3 regions of the Streptomyces sp. NPDC002566 genome follow, and region 1 is predicted to be linked to each of the others. Evidence: riboswitches for the same ligand, from Rfam matches in the RefSeq annotation. Region 1 holds a riboswitch; each other region holds the start of a gene.
What was found. A riboswitch is a leader RNA that binds a small molecule or an ion and turns the genes downstream of it on or off. The one in region 1 is predicted to bind S-adenosylmethionine.
Positions count from the first base shown of each region.

Region 2: it holds a riboswitch for S-adenosylmethionine, as region 1 does, so the genes downstream of both, thrC (threonine synthase) here and ACFYXA_RS14660 (aminotransferase class V-fold PLP-dependent enzyme) in region 1, are expected to answer to the same signal.
Region 3: it holds a riboswitch for S-adenosylmethionine, as region 1 does, so the genes downstream of both, ACFYXA_RS04680 (putative leader peptide) here and ACFYXA_RS14660 (aminotransferase class V-fold PLP-dependent enzyme) in region 1, are expected to answer to the same signal.

Region 1 is NZ_JBIARD010000003.1:413,003-418,200, reverse strand. Features, by position in the region: gene ACFYXA_RS14670 (cytochrome bc complex cytochrome b subunit) at 1-1,513, shown strand, start outside; gene trpD (anthranilate phosphoribosyltransferase) at 1,632-2,696, shown strand; SAM riboswitch class IV at 2,770-2,886, shown strand; gene ACFYXA_RS14660 (aminotransferase class V-fold PLP-dependent enzyme) at 3,068-4,429, shown strand; gene ACFYXA_RS14655 (Lrp/AsnC family transcriptional regulator) at 4,566-4,847, opposite strand; gene ACFYXA_RS14650 (rhomboid family intramembrane serine protease) at 4,844-5,198, opposite strand, start outside.
Region 2 is NZ_JBIARD010000005.1:121,435-126,632, forward strand. Features, by position in the region: gene otsB (trehalose-phosphatase) at 1-205, shown strand, start outside; gene ACFYXA_RS22155 (trehalose-6-phosphate synthase) at 193-1,641, opposite strand; gene ACFYXA_RS22160 (glucosyl-3-phosphoglycerate synthase) at 1,706-2,677, opposite strand; SAM riboswitch class I at 2,857-3,004, shown strand; gene thrC (threonine synthase) at 3,023-4,330, shown strand; gene ACFYXA_RS22170 (MoaD/ThiS family protein) at 4,394-4,669, shown strand; gene ACFYXA_RS22175 (cold-shock protein) at 5,122-5,198, shown strand, end outside.
Region 3 is NZ_JBIARD010000001.1:1,092,514-1,097,711, forward strand. Features, by position in the region: gene ACFYXA_RS04675 (ABC transporter substrate-binding protein) at 1-1,372, opposite strand, end outside; gene ACFYXA_RS04680 (putative leader peptide) at 1,578-1,694, opposite strand; SAM riboswitch class IV at 1,729-1,842, opposite strand; gene ACFYXA_RS04685 (putative leader peptide) at 2,057-2,131, shown strand; gene ACFYXA_RS04690 (vanadium-dependent haloperoxidase) at 2,187-3,449, shown strand; gene panD (aspartate 1-decarboxylase) at 3,608-4,027, shown strand; gene ACFYXA_RS04700 (GNAT family N-acetyltransferase) at 4,051-4,398, shown strand; gene gndA (NADP-dependent phosphogluconate dehydrogenase) at 4,885-5,198, opposite strand, start outside.

The sequences.
Region 1 (5,198 bases):
CTTCCCGGACCACTGGTCCTTCATGCTGGGCGAGATCTGCCTCTACAGCTTCATCATCATCATCCTCACGGGTGTGTATCTGACGCTGTTCTTCCACCCGTCGATGAACGAGGTGGAGTACCACGGCTCCTATGTCCCCCTCCAGGGACAGCTGATGTCCGAGGCGTTCAACTCGACCATGCACATCTCCTTCGATGTGCGCGGTGGTCTGCTGATCCGGCAGATCCACCACTGGGCCGCGGTGATCTTCCTCGCCGGCATGTTCGTGCACATGATGCGCGTCTTCTTCACCGGCGCGTTCCGCAAGCCGCGTGAGATCAACTGGCTGTTCGGCTTCCTGCTGTTCGTCCTGGGCATGTTCACCGGTTTCACCGGCTACTCGCTCCCGGACGACCTGCTCTCCGGCACCGGTGTCCGCTTCACGCAGGGCGCGATCCTGTCCGTGCCGATCGTCGGCACGTACATCTCGATGTTCCTGTTCGGCGGGGAGTTCCCGGGCGGCGACTTCGTCGCGCGGTTCTACTCGATCCACATCCTGCTGCTGCCGGGCATCATGCTCGGGCTCGTGGTCGGCCACCTGATCCTGGTCTTCTACCACAAGCACACGCAGTTCGCGGGTCCCGGCCGCACCAACAAGAACGTCGTCGGCATGCCGCTGCTGCCGGTCTACATGGCCAAGGCCGGAGGCTTCTTCTTCCTGGTCTTCGGCGCCATCGCGGCCATCGCCGGCATCGCGTCCATCAACCCGATCTGGGTGCTCGGTCCCTACCGTCCGGACCAGGTGTCCACCGGCGCCCAGCCCGACTGGTACATGGGCTTCGCCGAGGGCCTGATCCGCGCCATGCCGGGCTGGGAGATCAACATCTGGGGTCACACGCTGGTCCTGGGCGTGTTCGTCCCGCTGGTGCTCTTCGGTCTGTTCCTCGGTGTGATCGCCCTGTACCCGTTCATCGAGTCCTGGGTCACCGGCGACAAGCGCGAGCACCACATCCTGGACCGTCCGCGCAACGCCCCGACCCGCACGGCCTTCGGCGTCGCCTGGATCACCGGCTACGTGATCATGCTGATCGGCGGTGGCAACGACATCGTCGCCACCCACTTCCACCTGTCGATCAACGCGGTCACCTGGTTCGTCCGGATCGGCTTCTTCGCCGGACCGGTGCTGGCCTTCGTGGTCACCAAGCGGATCTGCCTCGGCCTCCAGCGCCGCGACAAGGACAAGGTGCTGCACGGCCGCGAGACCGGCACCATCAAGCGCCTGCCGCACGGTGAGTTCATCGAGGTGCACGAGCCGCTCAGCCAGGAGGCCCTGTACACGCTCACCGCGCACGAGCAGTACCAGCCCGCCGAGATCGGCCCCACGGTCGACGAGAACGGCGTCGAGCGCAAGGTGAAGCGTTCCGAGAAGGTCCGCGCCAAGCTGAGCAAGGCGTACTACGGCGAGGAGAACCAGATCGCCAAGCCGACCGTCGAGGAGTACCGGGAGATCACGAGCGGCCACGGCCACCACTGATCACTGCGTCGCCACACCACACTGAAGGGCCCCGTCCGGTGTTCGGACGGGGCCCTTCGGTTCCCCGCGGCTGGATAGGGTGGGACCGCACTCTTCTACGACACCCAGGAGCGGCCCTATGAGCGCTGTGACCCCCGCTGGAGGCGACACCGCGGCGGGCCGCTCCTGGCCCGCTCTGCTGAACGGCCTGCTGGAGGGCCGCGACCTCTCCGCGGACGACACGGCCTGGGCGATGGACCTGATCATGCGCGGCGAGGCCACCGACGCGCAGATCGCCGGGTTCGCGGTGGCGCTGCGCGCCAAGGGCGAGACCGTCCAGGAGATCACCGGCCTGGTCCGGACGATGTACGCGCACGCCAACGTCATCGACGTGCCCGGGCGGACCGTCGACATCGTCGGCACCGGAGGCGACGGCGCGAAGACGGTGAACATCTCCACGATGTCGTCGATCGTCATCGCCGGCACCGGGGCGAAGGTCGTCAAGCACGGCAACCGGGCCGCGTCCTCCGCGTCCGGCGCCTCCGACGTTCTTGAGAAGCTCGGCGTCAATCTCGAACTGACCCCGCGGCGGGTGGCCGAGGTCGCCGAGGAGGCCGGGATCACCTTCTGCTTCGCGATCAAGTTCCACCCGGCGCTGCGTCATGTGGCCGCCGCGCGCGGCCAGTTGGGCATCCGCACCACGTTCAACGCCCTCGGCCCGCTGACCAACCCGGCCAGGGTGAAGGCGCAGGCGGTGGGCGTCGCCGACCCGCGGATGGCCCCGCTCATCGCGGGCGTCTTCGCCGAACGCGGCAACTCCTCGCTGGTGTTCCGCGGCGACGACGGCTTCGACGAGCTGACCACGACGTCCACCTCCCGGGTCTGGGTCGTCCGCGACGGCAAGGTCACCGAGGAGACCTTCGACCCGCGGGACGTCGGCATCGAACTGGTCGGGGTGGAGGCGCTGCGCGGCGCCGACCCCTCGTACAACGCGGAGGTCGCGCGCCGGCTGCTGGACGGCGAGAGGGGCCCGGTCCGTGACGCCGTCCTGCTGAACTCCGCGGCGGCCCTGGTGGCGCTGGACCCCTCGGACGCGCCGCTCACCGAGCAGCTCCGCGCCGGCATGGACAAGGCGGCGCAGTCCGTCGACTCCGGCGCGGCCAAGCGCGCGCTGGAGCGCTGGGTGGCCGCCAGCAACGCGTAGCCGGACGTGACGCGGTCCCGCGATCCGGACACGGGTTGCGGGACCGCGAACCCATCGCGTACGTTCCTTGGCAGGTCATGAGTGACAGTCATGAGGCCCCGGCCGACTGTCCGGCAACCCTCCGTCCGTGGCGGGGTGCCCCGGGTGAAGACCAGGCCGTGGGCAGCGAGGTCCTCGGCAAGCGCGGATCCCTCACGCTCTTGAGATGAGCACAGCCCAGGGATCCTGGTCATCGAGGGAGCCTTCCGTGAGCAAGCGAATGCGATAGGGCCGCAGAGCCCCGCCTCCGCACACCCCTTTCACCCCTTTCCCGCGCTTGAGCCGCATCCGCTCGCGTGGTGAATCCGCCTGTCTCTCACGGGAGTTCCGCCATGTCCGTCTCCACCGCTGCCGTCGCCCCGTCGCTTTGTGCCCCGCTGCCCGTTCTGGGCGGGGACGTCACCGTCCCGCTCGTCACGGGCGGCGAAGTCGCCTACGCGGCGCTCGACTACGCGGCCAGCGCCCCCGCCCTCCAGCGCGTCTGGGACGACGTGGCGGCCTACGCGCCGTACTACGGCAGCGTCCACCGCGGCGCCGGCTACCTCTCCCAGCTCTCCACCGACCTGTTCGAGAACGCCCGCCGGACGGTCGCCGAGTTCCTCGACTGCCGCGCCGACGACCAGCTGGTCTTCACCCGCTCCACCACCGACTCCCTGAACCTGCTCGCCGCGGCCCTGCCCGCCGGCTGCCAGGTCTTCGTCTTCGAGACCGAGCACCACGCCTCGCTGCTGCCCTGGCGGGACGCCCGCGTCACCTACCTCGACGCCCCGCGCACCCCGGGCCAGGCCGTCGAGACCCTGGAGCGTGCCCTCGCCGCCCGTGACCCCCAGGGCCCCGCCCTGGTCTGCGTCACCGGCGCCTCCAACGTCACCGGCGAGCTGTGGCCCGTACGGGAGCTGGCCGCCGCCGCCCACGCGCAGGGAGCCCGGATCGTCCTGGACGCCGCCCAGCTGGCCCCCCACCACCCGGTGTCCGTCCGTGACCTGGACGTCGACTGGGTCGCCTTCTCCGGCCACAAGCTGTACGCCCCGTTCGGCTCCGGCGTCCTGGCCGGCCGCGCCGACTGGCTCCGGGCCGCCGACCCCTACCTCGCCGGCGGCGGCGCGAGCCGCAAGGTCACCCGGCGCGAGGACGGGGGAGTGGACGTGGAGTGGCACGACAGCGCCGCCCGCCACGAGGCCGGCTCACCGAACGTCATCGGCGCCTACTCCATCGCGTCGGCCTGCAAGGCCCTCACCGAGGCCGGCTTCGACACGCTGGTCGCCCGCGAGCGGCACCTGATCGCCAAGGTCCGCGAGGGCCTCGCGGACGTCCCCGAGGTCCGGATCCTCTCCCTCTTCGGCGACGACGCCCCGCGGGTCGGCGTGATCTCCTTCGTCGTCGAGGGCTGGAACAGCTCCCACTTCGCCGCCGCCCTCTCCGCCGAGTACGGCATCGGCGTCCGCGACGGCCTCTTCTGCGCCCACCCCCTGGTCCGCACCCTGCTGGGCACGGACCCCGAGACCCAAGGCGAGTGCGGAGCCCCCGAGGCGGCCCCGGGCGAGAAGTCCCTCAACGCCATCAGGGTGAGCTTCGGCGCGGGCACCCCGGACGAGCACGTGGACCGCTTCGTCCACGCGGTGCGGGAACTGGTGACCGAGGGCGCGAAGTGGCAGTACAGGACGGAAGACGGCCGCTGCGTACCGGCGGTGTGACGCAGCGGACGTCGGGGGCGACGCCTTGGGGGCGCGGGGCTGTGTCGATATGCGGCTTCGCCGCGTGGGCGCGACCAGCCACCGCCGGCCGCCGGCCGCGCACGATCCACGCCCCGCAGACGCCTGGGCGAACGCCCTAAGAGTCCAGCCCGATGGCGAACGCGGCCTCGAGGTCGTGCTGGGAGTACGTGCGGAAGGCGACGTGCGTGTCCGTCCCGAGAACACCGGGGATCTTGCTGATCCGCCCCGGGATCACCTCGGCGAGGTCGTCGTGCCGGCGCACCCGCACCATGGCGATCAGGTCGTACGTCCCGGTCACGGAGAACACCTCGCTCACGGACTCCAGTGAGGCGATCGACTCCGCGATCTCGGGAATCCGGTCCACGCTGGTCTTGATGAGGACGATCGCGGTGATCACGGCTGGTTCTCTCCCTCGGGGGACGGAGTCGGGGCGGGTTTCACTCTAGTGGGCACGTTGAACCGGGCCCACGCGTAGCCGAAGCCCAGGCCGAACCCCATCAGGTGCGCCAGGTACGCCACCCCGGGCCCAGGCCCGGCCCGCCCCGCCGCCAGCCACTGCAGCGCCGCCCAGAAGGGCAGCACCACCCACGCGGGGAACCGCAGCGGCAGGAAGAAGAGGAACGGCAGGAGACTGGTCACCCGCGCCCGGGGGAACAGGTACAGGAACCCGCCGAGGATCGCCGAGATCGCCCCGGACGCCCCCACCAGGGGCTGTCCGGAGCCGGCGTTGGCGGCGGCGTACCCCGAC
Region 2 (5,198 bases), on a different contig from region 1:
GTGCGTCCTCTACGCCGGCGACGACCTCGGCGACCTCCCCGCCTTCGCCGCCGTCGACGAACTCCGCTCCGAAGGGGTGCCCGGCCTGCTCGTGGCCAGCGGCAGCGCCGAGGTCACCGAGCTCTCCGAGCGCGCGGACCTCGTCGTCGACGGCCCGGCAGGCGTCGTACGACTGCTGCGCGCGCTCGCGGATCAGCTGGGCTGAACACCCGGCTGAACGTTGCGCAGCGCCTGCAACTGGTCCAGGAACCACTGGGCCGGGGGCAGCGCGGTCGCGGCCGCCGTCAGCCTCTTGGTGTGCTCCGCCCGCTCCTGCGGCGGCGTGGTGAGCGCCTCGTGCAGGGCGCGGGCGGTCTCCAGCACGTCGTAGGGGTTCACCACGATCGCGTCGTCGCCGAGTTCCGCGTACGCGCCGGCCTCCCGGGACAGGACCAGCACGCAGCCCTCGTCGGAGACGACCGGCACCTCCTTCGCGACGAGGTTCATGCCGTCCCGGATGGGATTGACCAGAGCCACGTCGGCGAGGCGGTAGGCGGCGAGGGAGCGGGCGAAGTCGTCCTTGACGTGCAGGACCACCGGGGTCCAGCCGGGGGTGCCGTACGACTCGTTGATCTCGCGGGCGACCCGCTGCACCTCGGCGGTGTAGTCGCGGTAGACCGCGAGGTCCTGGCGGGAGGGGTAGGCGAAGGCTACGTGGACGACGCGTTCGCGCCACTCCGGGTGGTCGTCGAGGAGCTGCCGGTAGGCCAGCAGGCCGCGCACGATGTTCTTCGACAGCTCGGTGCGGTCGACGCGGACGATGGTCCGGCGGGCGCCGCCGTCGGGGGCGGTGCCGATCTCCTCGCGCAGCGCCGCCATGCGCTCGTCGACGTCCGGCTCGTGGGAGCGGGCGCGCAGGAAGTCGGCGTCCGCGCCGAGCCCGTGCACGCCGATCTCGGTCCCGTCGAGACCGCCGGCGAACTCGTCGCAGCACGCGGTGAAGGCGTCCGCCCAGCGGCGGGTGAGGAAGCCGAGCCGGTCCGCGCCGAGCATGCCCCGCAGCAGCTGCCGGCGGACGTCGGCGGGCAGCAGGCCGAAGTAGTCCACGGGCGCCCACGGCGTGTGCGAGAAGTGGCCGATGCGCAGGTCGGGGCGGAGCTCGCGGAGCATTCCGGGGACGAGGCACAGGTGGTAGTCCTGCACGAGGACGGCCGCGCCCGGCGCCGCCTCCTCGGCGAGCGCCTCGGCGAAGGCGCGGTTGTACGTCTCGTAGGACGCCCACTGGCGCCGGAAGCCGGAGTCGAACACCGGCTCCAGCGGCGTCTGGTAGAGCAGGTGGTGGACGAACCAGAGCACGGAGTTGGCGATGCCGTTGTAGGCGTCGGCGTGCACGTCGGCGGGGATGTCGAGCATCCGTACGCCGTCCTCGCCTACCCCGCGACGGACCGCCTCGCGGTCGTCGTCGGAGAGGGCCGAGCACACCCACAGGGCGCCCGTCTCCGGGCCGATGGCGGAAAGGCCCGATACCAGGCCGCCGCCGCCCCGTTTGGTCTGCAGCGAGCCGTCCTCGCGGACCGTGTAGGAGACCGGGCCGCGGTTGGACGCGACCAACACCTGAGCACCCTGAGCAGCGACGTCGTGCGGGGAAGCCGTGGAAGCCATACGCCTCAACCTAGCCCGCGCGGGAAACGCTCAAACGTACGGAAGCCCTCCGAGGGGGTGTCGCTCACGCCACCCTGCGGGAGGCGTACTCCGCGATCTCCGCCATCGGCGGCCGCTCCTCGGTGTCCACCGGGTGGGTGCGTGGCTCGAAGCCGTTCGCGCCGCGCTCGAACTGGGTGAGGGCGGGGCGCACCAGGTGGCCGCGGGCCAGCCGCAGCTGCGCGGTGCGGTAGATCGCCGCCGCCATCCGGCCGAGCGCCTGCCCGTCCTGGTGGCGGTGCCTGCGCACGCCCACGTCGACCTGGGCGAGCGCGTCCAGACCGACCAGGTGCAGCGCGTCGACGAGCATCCCCAGCTCCACCCCGTAGCCGACGGGGAAGGGCAGCCGCTCCAGCAGGCTGCGGCGGGCCGCGTACTCGCCGCCCAGGGGCTGCACGAAGCCCGCGAGCTGCGGCCAGTGCATGTTCAGCAGCGGGCGCGCCATCAGCTCCGTGACCCGGCCGCCCTGGCCGGCCGCCCCGGTGGGGGCGGGCGTGTCGGCTCCGGCGCCCAGGGGGCGGTCGTACATGGCCTTGACCAGGTCCACGCCGGGATCGGTGAGCAGCGGGCCGACGATTCCGGACACGAAGTCGGAGGAGAACTCCCGCAGATCGGCGTCCACGAAGCAGACGACGTCGCCCGTGGTGACCAGCAGCGAGCGCCACAGCACCTCGCCCTTGCCGGGCAGCGCCGGGATGCGGGGGAGTATCGCGTCCCGGTGGACGACGCGCGCCCCCGCCGCCGCGGCGACCTGGGAGGTGCGGTCGGTGGAGCCGGAGTCGACGACGACGATCTCGTCGACGAGCGGGGCCTGCCGCATGAGGTCATGACGGATGACCGCGACGATCTCACCGACCGTCTCCTCCTCGTTCAGTGCGGGCAGCACCACGGACACCGACTGGCCCGTGGCGCGCTTGGCGGCCAGGATTCTGTGCAGCGGGCGATCGGTCACCGACCAGGAGCGGGTGGCGAGCCAGTGCCCGACTTCTTCCAGCACGGTCTGCGGCTCCTCACTGTCGCGATCACACCAGGTGCACAGGGGGTGACCGTGTGATCCGTCTCGCGCTTCGGACGACTATCTCAACTGTCCGGGGTGTCGGTTACAGTCTTGAACAACGCGGATGACCATCGCATGTCCGGGGTCAATCCGGCGTTCAGGGATCAACAACTGCATACCGCTCATCCAGAGGGGCAGAGGGACACGGCCCGATGAAGCCCCGGCAACCCTCCAGCCGGCTCTTGTCACATCGACGTGGCGGGGCTCCCGGCTCGGGAAGGTGCCAAATCCGTCTCACGGCGAGATGCGTCGTGAGGAAGATGAGGAGAAAGGGCCTCGCCTCACATGGCTGCGCAGACTGTTGCGACCGGAACCACCGCTTCCACCGGCACCACCGCCCCCGCCGTCGATCTCGGCCCCGCCGCGGCGCTGAGCTGCCGGGAATGCGGTCACCGCGTCCCCCTCGGCCCGGTCTTCGCCTGCGAGGAGTGTTTCGGCCCGCTGGAGATCGCCTACGACTTCTCCTCCTACGACACGGAGGAGCTCCGCAAGCGCATCGAGGCCGGCCCCGCCGACATCTGGCGCTATGCCCCGCTGCTGCCCGTCCCGGCCGACGTCGCGGACAAGCCGAACATCAACCCCGGCTGGACCAAGCTCGTCCAGGCCGACAACCTGGCCCGCGAGCTGGGCGTCGAGCCCGGCAAGCTGTTCGTCAAGGACGACTCCGGCAACCCGACCCACTCCTTCAAGGACCGGGTCGTCGCCCAGGCCCTGGAGGCCGCCCGCGCCTTCGGCTTCACCACCCTTTCCTGCTCCTCCACCGGCAACCTCGCCGGCGCGGTGGGCGCCGCCGCGGCCCGGGCCGGCTTCCGCTCCTGCGTGTTCATCCCGCACGACCTGGAGCAGGGCAAGGTCGTCATGGCCGCGGTCTACGGCGGTGAACTCGTCGGCATCGAGGGCAACTACGACGACGTCAACCGCTTCTGCTCCGAGCTCATCGGCGACCCGGCGGGCGAGGGCTGGGGCTTCGTCAACGTCAACCTGCGGCCGTACTACGCCGAGGGCTCCAAGACGCTGGCGTACGAGATCTGCGAGCAGCTCGGCTGGCGGCTCCCCGACCAGCTGGTGGTGCCCATCGCCTCCGGCTCCCAGCTCACGAAGATCGACAAGGGGCTGCAGGAGCTGATCAAGCTCGGGCTCGTCGAGGACAAGCCGTACAAGATCTTCGGCGCGCAGGCGGAGGGGTGCTCCCCGGTGTCCGTCGCCTACAAGGCGGGGCACGACGTCGTGCGGCCGCAGAAGCCGGACACCATCGCCAAGTCGCTGGCGATCGGCAACCCGGCCGACGGCCCGTACGTGCTCGACATCGCGCGGCGCACCGGCGGCGCGGTGGAGGACGTGAACGACGAGCAGATCGTCGACGCGATCAAGGTGCTGGCGCGGACCGAGGGGATCTTCGCGGAGACCGCCGGCGGGGTGACCGTGGGCGTGACGCGCAAGCTGATCGAGAACGGTGTGCTGGACCCGGCGCTGACGACCGTCGTCCTCAACACCGGGGACGGTCTGAAGACCCTGGACGCGGTGGCCGGCACGGGGCTCACCGCGACGATCCGGCCGAACCTGGAGTCGTTCCGCGAGGCTGGTCTCGTCTAGTCCGTCCGTCGGGGCACCGGCCCCCGCGCCCGTCAGCAGTCTGCTTCACCGGAGGTCCTGAGCATGAGCGTCACCGTCCGCATCCCGACCATTCTCCGCACCTACACGGGCGGAGCGGCCGAGGTCACCGCCGAGGGCGGGACCCTCGGGGAGGTCATCGCCGACCTGGAAAAGAACCACACGGGCATCGCCGCCCGCGTTCTCGACGACCAGGGCAAGCTGCGCCGGTTCGTCAACGTGTACGTGAACGACGACGACGTCCGCTTCGAGCAGGGCCTCGAGACGGCGACGCCCGAGGGTGCGGGAGTTTCCATCATTCCGGCGGTCGCGGGTGGCTGAGCGGCGGTCCCTACCCGCCGGTAGTAACCGTCGGTAACAGTGATTACCGAGAGTTCATCGAATTGCCCTCTCCGCGAGAGAAGCGGAGGGGGCAATTCAGTGTGGTTGAGCGCGGTACAGTTGGGGAACCGGCCTCCGATTCAATGATCCGGAGCCTTTGATTTCTGCCTTACGTCCGACAAGAAGTAGCCAAAGTGTGTGCGCCTTCTGCGGCTTTTGTAACGTATGGGCAGTCCGACTTGCCCTGAATCCGGGCGAATTCTCACCACTTTCCGGACGGTGCGCGTCCAGAATTCTCGTCCGATTGACCTGTTGCAGACGGCAGTTGGACAGATACATTCAGCCGCGGTCGACGCGTTCCGGCGCACGCCCCCAACCAACTGGGGGGTGAGGTCTGACCCGGATCCGCGAAGTGTGGATCTGTGCAAGGGCCAGTAATAGGGGAGTTAGGCATGGCTCAGGGCACCGTCAAGTGGTTCAACGCGGAGAAGGGGTACGGCTTCATCGCGGTCGACGGTGGTGCGGACGT
Region 3 (5,198 bases), on a different contig from region 1:
GGGTGGAGAAGGAGGTACGCAGGATGTCCGGGTCGGAGCGGGTCACGTTGCTCCACACCAGGTCGAAGTCACCGCCCTGGAGCGTGGTGGCGAACTGGCTGACCTGACCCTGCTTGAGCACCACGTCGATCCCGACGGCCTTCAGCTGCTGCTGGACCAGTTCCAGTGCGGGCTGGTTGGTGGCGGCGTTGGGGAACCAGCTGATGGTGAGGCTCAGCTTCTTGCTGTCCTTGGCGCGTATGCCGCCACTGCCGGCTTTCCAACCGGCCGCTTCCAGCAGGGACTTCGCCTTGGCCGCGTCGAAGGCGAGGTCCGAGGAGAGGTCGGCGTAGCCGGGCGTGGTGTGCGCCAGGACGCTGGTCGCCGACTGAGTGCCGGTCGGGAACACGGTGTCGGCGATCTGCTTGCGGTCGATGGCCGCCAGGATCGCCTGACGCACCTTCACGTCCTTGAGCAGCGGTCGCGAGTTGTTGACGCCGAGCCCGAAGACCACGCCGGGGTTGGCCCGGCGCAGCAGGGTGACCTGACCGCCCCCGAGTGCCGCCTCATTGGCCTTGCCGACGCTGCTGATCGCGTCCACCTGCCCGGACTGGAGGCTGCCCGCCCGCACCCCCGCCTCGGGGACGACCTTGAAGACCAGCTTGTCCAGGTAGGCCTCGCCCTTCTTCGACCACAGCGAGGAGCCCCAGTCGTATCCGGTGCGCTTGGCCAGAGTGATCGACTGGTTCTGGACGTACTGCTTGAGCACGAACGGACCCGACCCGATCACACCGTCGCTGCACTTCTGCTGCGGGGTCTTCTTCACGCTCGCCGACGACTCGATGCCCAGCGAGTGGGTCGAAGTCGCCTGGAGAAACTGTGCGTTGGGCTGCTTGAAGGTCACCTTGACGGTGAGCGGGTCCACCGCGGCGGTGCTCTTGACGCCGCTGAGATAGCCCTGGGCGAGGACCCCGAGGGCGCCGAGCTTCGGCACCGCGTCGAAGTTGTCCTTGACCACCTGCGCGGTCAGCTGGGAGCCGTCGCTGAAGGTGACGCCCGAGCGCAGGTGGAAGGTGAACTCCGTGGCGTCGGCGTTGATGTCCCAACTCTTGGCGAGCCAGGGCACGATCTTGCCGGTCCTGGGCTCCTGGTCGGTCAGCGAGTCCACGGTCTGACGCACCGAGTAGATGCTCTCGTTGCTGCCGACCTGCTGTGGATCCACGCAGCCGGCGTCGGAACCCACCGCGAAGGTCAGGGTGCCACCGGACGCCGGCAGGCCGCTTCCGCTGCCGGAGTCGTCGCCCGAACCGCAGGCGGTCAGCAGAACACTGGTGGTCAGCAGGGCGGCGAGCGTCGCCCAGCGGGGGGCTCTGAAAGCCGAAAGTGCGTTCACGGAGGGTTCTCCTACTCGTGTCACCAGGCATGGAGGCGCTGTACAGCACGACCGTGCAGGGGTGTGCGGCCCCGGAGCCGGTACAAGACCGGTGGCGGGGCGGCGCTGTGCAGACAGGGATCAGGGCGGAGCGGGGGTCAGCCACAGGCGGGTGCGGTGACGACCGGCGCATGCCGGACTACGACCGGCGGCGGCGAAGGGGCCGTCAGGCCTGACAGAGGCAGCTGGTCGAGCGCTTGAGGTCGATGTGGCGCCGACGCGAGAGCCGGGAGAACACGGTGGCGCCGGCGAAGCGGGCACTGACGTCACCACCGTGCCGCATACCGGCCCTCCACTTTTCCGGCCCCGGTCACGAGGCCACGCGCTTGCGGAGATCGTCGGTGATCCCGCCGGGCTTTCACCTGGAGCACCCCACCGCGCGGGAGGGTTGCCGGTCAGCGAGCCAGGGCTTGACGCTGACACTCAATGCCGTTCGTGATCGTACGGAGGGCTCTTGTCGTACGTCAATGCCGGCCCTGCCCACGGACGTGGTCGCCCGTCAAGGTCGAGAGACGAGCCGTCGCCTCGTCTCGAAAGGTACTCGGGTAACGGGCGTATGGCGGGGACGCGAAGCCGTCGTTGCAATGTCAGGCGGGCAACCTCCCTTGGTTGACCAGGGGTTGGGGCCTGGATAGCGTCCCCGGCATGCCGATCTCCCTGCGGTTCACCCGGCGGCGCGCCGTCGATCTGCTGCGTGTCGCCGCCGCGCTGTGTAGCTGACCCTCACCTGCGCCCCGGTCAACAGCAGTCACCGCATATCCGCGAGGGAGTACCCGTGCGCCCGCTCACCACCCGCCGCTCCGCCCTGCGAACGCTGGGCTCGGCCGCCCTGCTGGCCGCCTCCGTCACCGTCCCGTCCGCCACGGCTGCCGTGGCGGACGAACAGACGTCGCGCCCGTCCGTGGCGCTCGACTGGTACGACCTGACAGCCGCCACCATCGCGGCCGCCGGCGCTGCCACTCAGATCACCAACAACCGTACCTGGGCCATCAGTTGGCTCGCGGCGACCCGAGCCACCCGCGAGGTGCCGCCCGGCGTCGACCGGAGGGACTTCCAGGACGCGGCCCTGGCGTCCGCCGTACACGACGCCTTGCTGGCCCTGGTCCCGTCCCGCACCCAGGAACTGGATGCCGCGTTGCGCACCACTTTGGACCGCGTCCCGGACGGGCCGGCCAAGTCGAAGGGCGTGGCGGCCGGCGCGCGCCAGGCACGGCTGGCTCTCGCTTCCCGCGAGGGCGACGGTCTCGACCCGGCCTCGGTCAACGCGCCGTTCACCGTGCCGCCCGCGGCTCCCGGCGTGTGGCAGCCGACGCCGCCCGCCTACGCCCCCGCCGCACAGTACGGCAACCGGCTCGCGAGGCCCTTCGTGCTGAACGGCCCCGACCAGTACCGGCTGCCCGCACCGCCCGCCCTGGACTCCGCGCGCTACCGTGCCGACCTGGCCGAGGTACGGGCGTACGGGGCCGTGGACAGCACCGTGCGCACAGCGCTGCAGACCGAGACCGCCACCTTCTGGCTGGGCTCCTCGCTGACGCTGTACACCGAGCCGCTGAGGGTCGCCCTGGCCCGGTCGCCACGCTCCGTCCCCGCACGGGCCGCGCTGGTGGCGCTGTTCCACATCGCCCTGGTGGACACGCAGATCGCCACCTCCGACACCAAGTACGCGTACCTGCGCTGGCGCCCCGTCACGGCCATCCGCACCGGCACGATCGACCCCGACCCCGACTGGACGCCGCTGCACGTCACGCCGGCCCACCCCGACTACCCCAGCGGCCACAACACCTACTCGGGCGCGGCGGAAACGATCCTCACGGGGCTCACCGGGCCGTCGACCGCACCGTTCGAGCTGACCAGCCCCACCGCCCCCGGAGTGACGCGCACATACACGGCCTGGAGTCAGCTGTCCCAGGAGAACGAGGACGCCCGCGTCTACTCCGGCATCCACACCCGCTCGGCCGACGTGGCCGGCCTCGCCCTCGGCAGGCGGGTCGCGGGGCACACGCTGCGCAACGCGGAACGCCTGCTCGGCGCGCCGTGAACGATTCGGGACGCGGCCACCCGGCGGCCGCGGCCGCGTCCTCTGCGTCGACGCCGACGTGACCCAGATCTCGATGTGCCTCCAGTGGACGGATATAGGCTGGGCCCAGCCCTTGACCTGCACAAAGCAGGCAGGGAGCCGTCTTCCAGGAGTTGAAAATGCTGCGCACCATGTTCAAGTCCAAGATCCACAGAGCCACCGTCACCCAGGCCGACCTGCACTACGTGGGATCCGTGACCATCGACGCCGATCTGCTGGACGCCGCCGACCTGTTGCCGGGTGAGCTCGTCCATATCGTCGACATCACCAACGGGGCCCGGCTGGAGACGTACGTCATCGAGGGGGAGCGGGGCTCCGGTGTCGTCGGGATCAACGGGGCCGCCGCGCATCTCGTGCACCCCGGGGACCTGGTGATCATCATCAGTTACGCTCAGGTGACCGACGCCGAGGCGCGTGCCCTGCGGCCCCGGGTCGTGCACGTGGACCGCGACAACCGGATCGTCGCCCTGGGCGCCGACCCCTCGGAGCCGGTGCCGGGCTCCGACCAGGAGCGCAGTCCGCAGGCCGTGTCCGTCTGAACCCCCGCACCAGGAGCGTGCCCATGAGCGACATCCGGATCCGCGACGACCGTGCGGCCGGCCGCCTCGAAGCCCTCGGCGACGGCGACGAAGTCGTCGGCCGCATCGAGTACTTCGTGCTGGAATCGCCCGGGCGCGCCCTGGTCCCGGTGCACACGATCGTCGAGCCGGCCCACGAGGGCAAGGGCATCGCCGGCTCGCTGGCGCGCGAGCTGTACGCCGTCGCCGCCCGCGAGGACGTCGTCGTCGCGCCCCTGTGCCCGTACGTCGTGAAGTGGGCCGAGCGGCACCCCGAGGAGGCCCCGGCAGCCGATCCGGCCCTCCTCGAGGCCGCGAAGGACTGGCTGCGCGCCCACCCCGGCCGCTTCTGACCCGGCCCCCGGCGCGGCAAGCGGGCGGGCCCGCCCGGGCGTACCCGCTGCCACCACCGGGTGACTGTCCGCGCCGCCCCCGGGTACGCGGGGGAGGAGTCCAGAGCCACGCTCACTCCATGGCCGGAGGACACCATGACGAACCCGCAGCCCGACCCCGTACCGCCCGGACCCACGCCGGCACCCGAGCCGTACCCCACCCCGGTGCCGCCGCCCGAGCCGCCCCCCGGCCCGGACCCGACGCCGCCCCCGGCCCCGCCCCACCCGGGGCCGCCCCCGGCCCCGCCCCACCCGGGGCCGCCCCCGGCCCCGCCCCACCCGGGGCCGCCTCCGGCCCCGGATCCGTCACCGATCCCTCCGGTCCCCGACCCGTCGCCGGTCCCCCCGGGCCCGGACCCGGTCCCCACTCCGGAACCGGGCCCGCCCTTGACGTGAGGGGCGCGAAGGCCCTCTTGCCGAAGGCCCTCCTTACGCCCCGACCTCGGATTACGCCTCGACCTCGGACCGGTCCGCGCCCCACAGCGTGTGGAACGCGCCCTCCCGGTCCACCCGGCGGTAGGTGTGCGCCCCGAAGAAGTCACGCTGGCCCTGCGTCAGCGCCGCGGGCAGCCGCTCCGCGCGCAGCGCGTCGTAGTACGCCAGCGCCGCCGCGAACCCCGGCGTGGGCACGCCCTGCCGGGTCGCGGCGACGAGCACTTCACGCCAGTCGTCCTGCGCCTCGGCGATCTCCGAGGCGAAGGTCTCGTCCGACAGCAGGCTCGGCAGGTCCGCCCGCGCGTCGTACGCCGCGCGGATCCGGT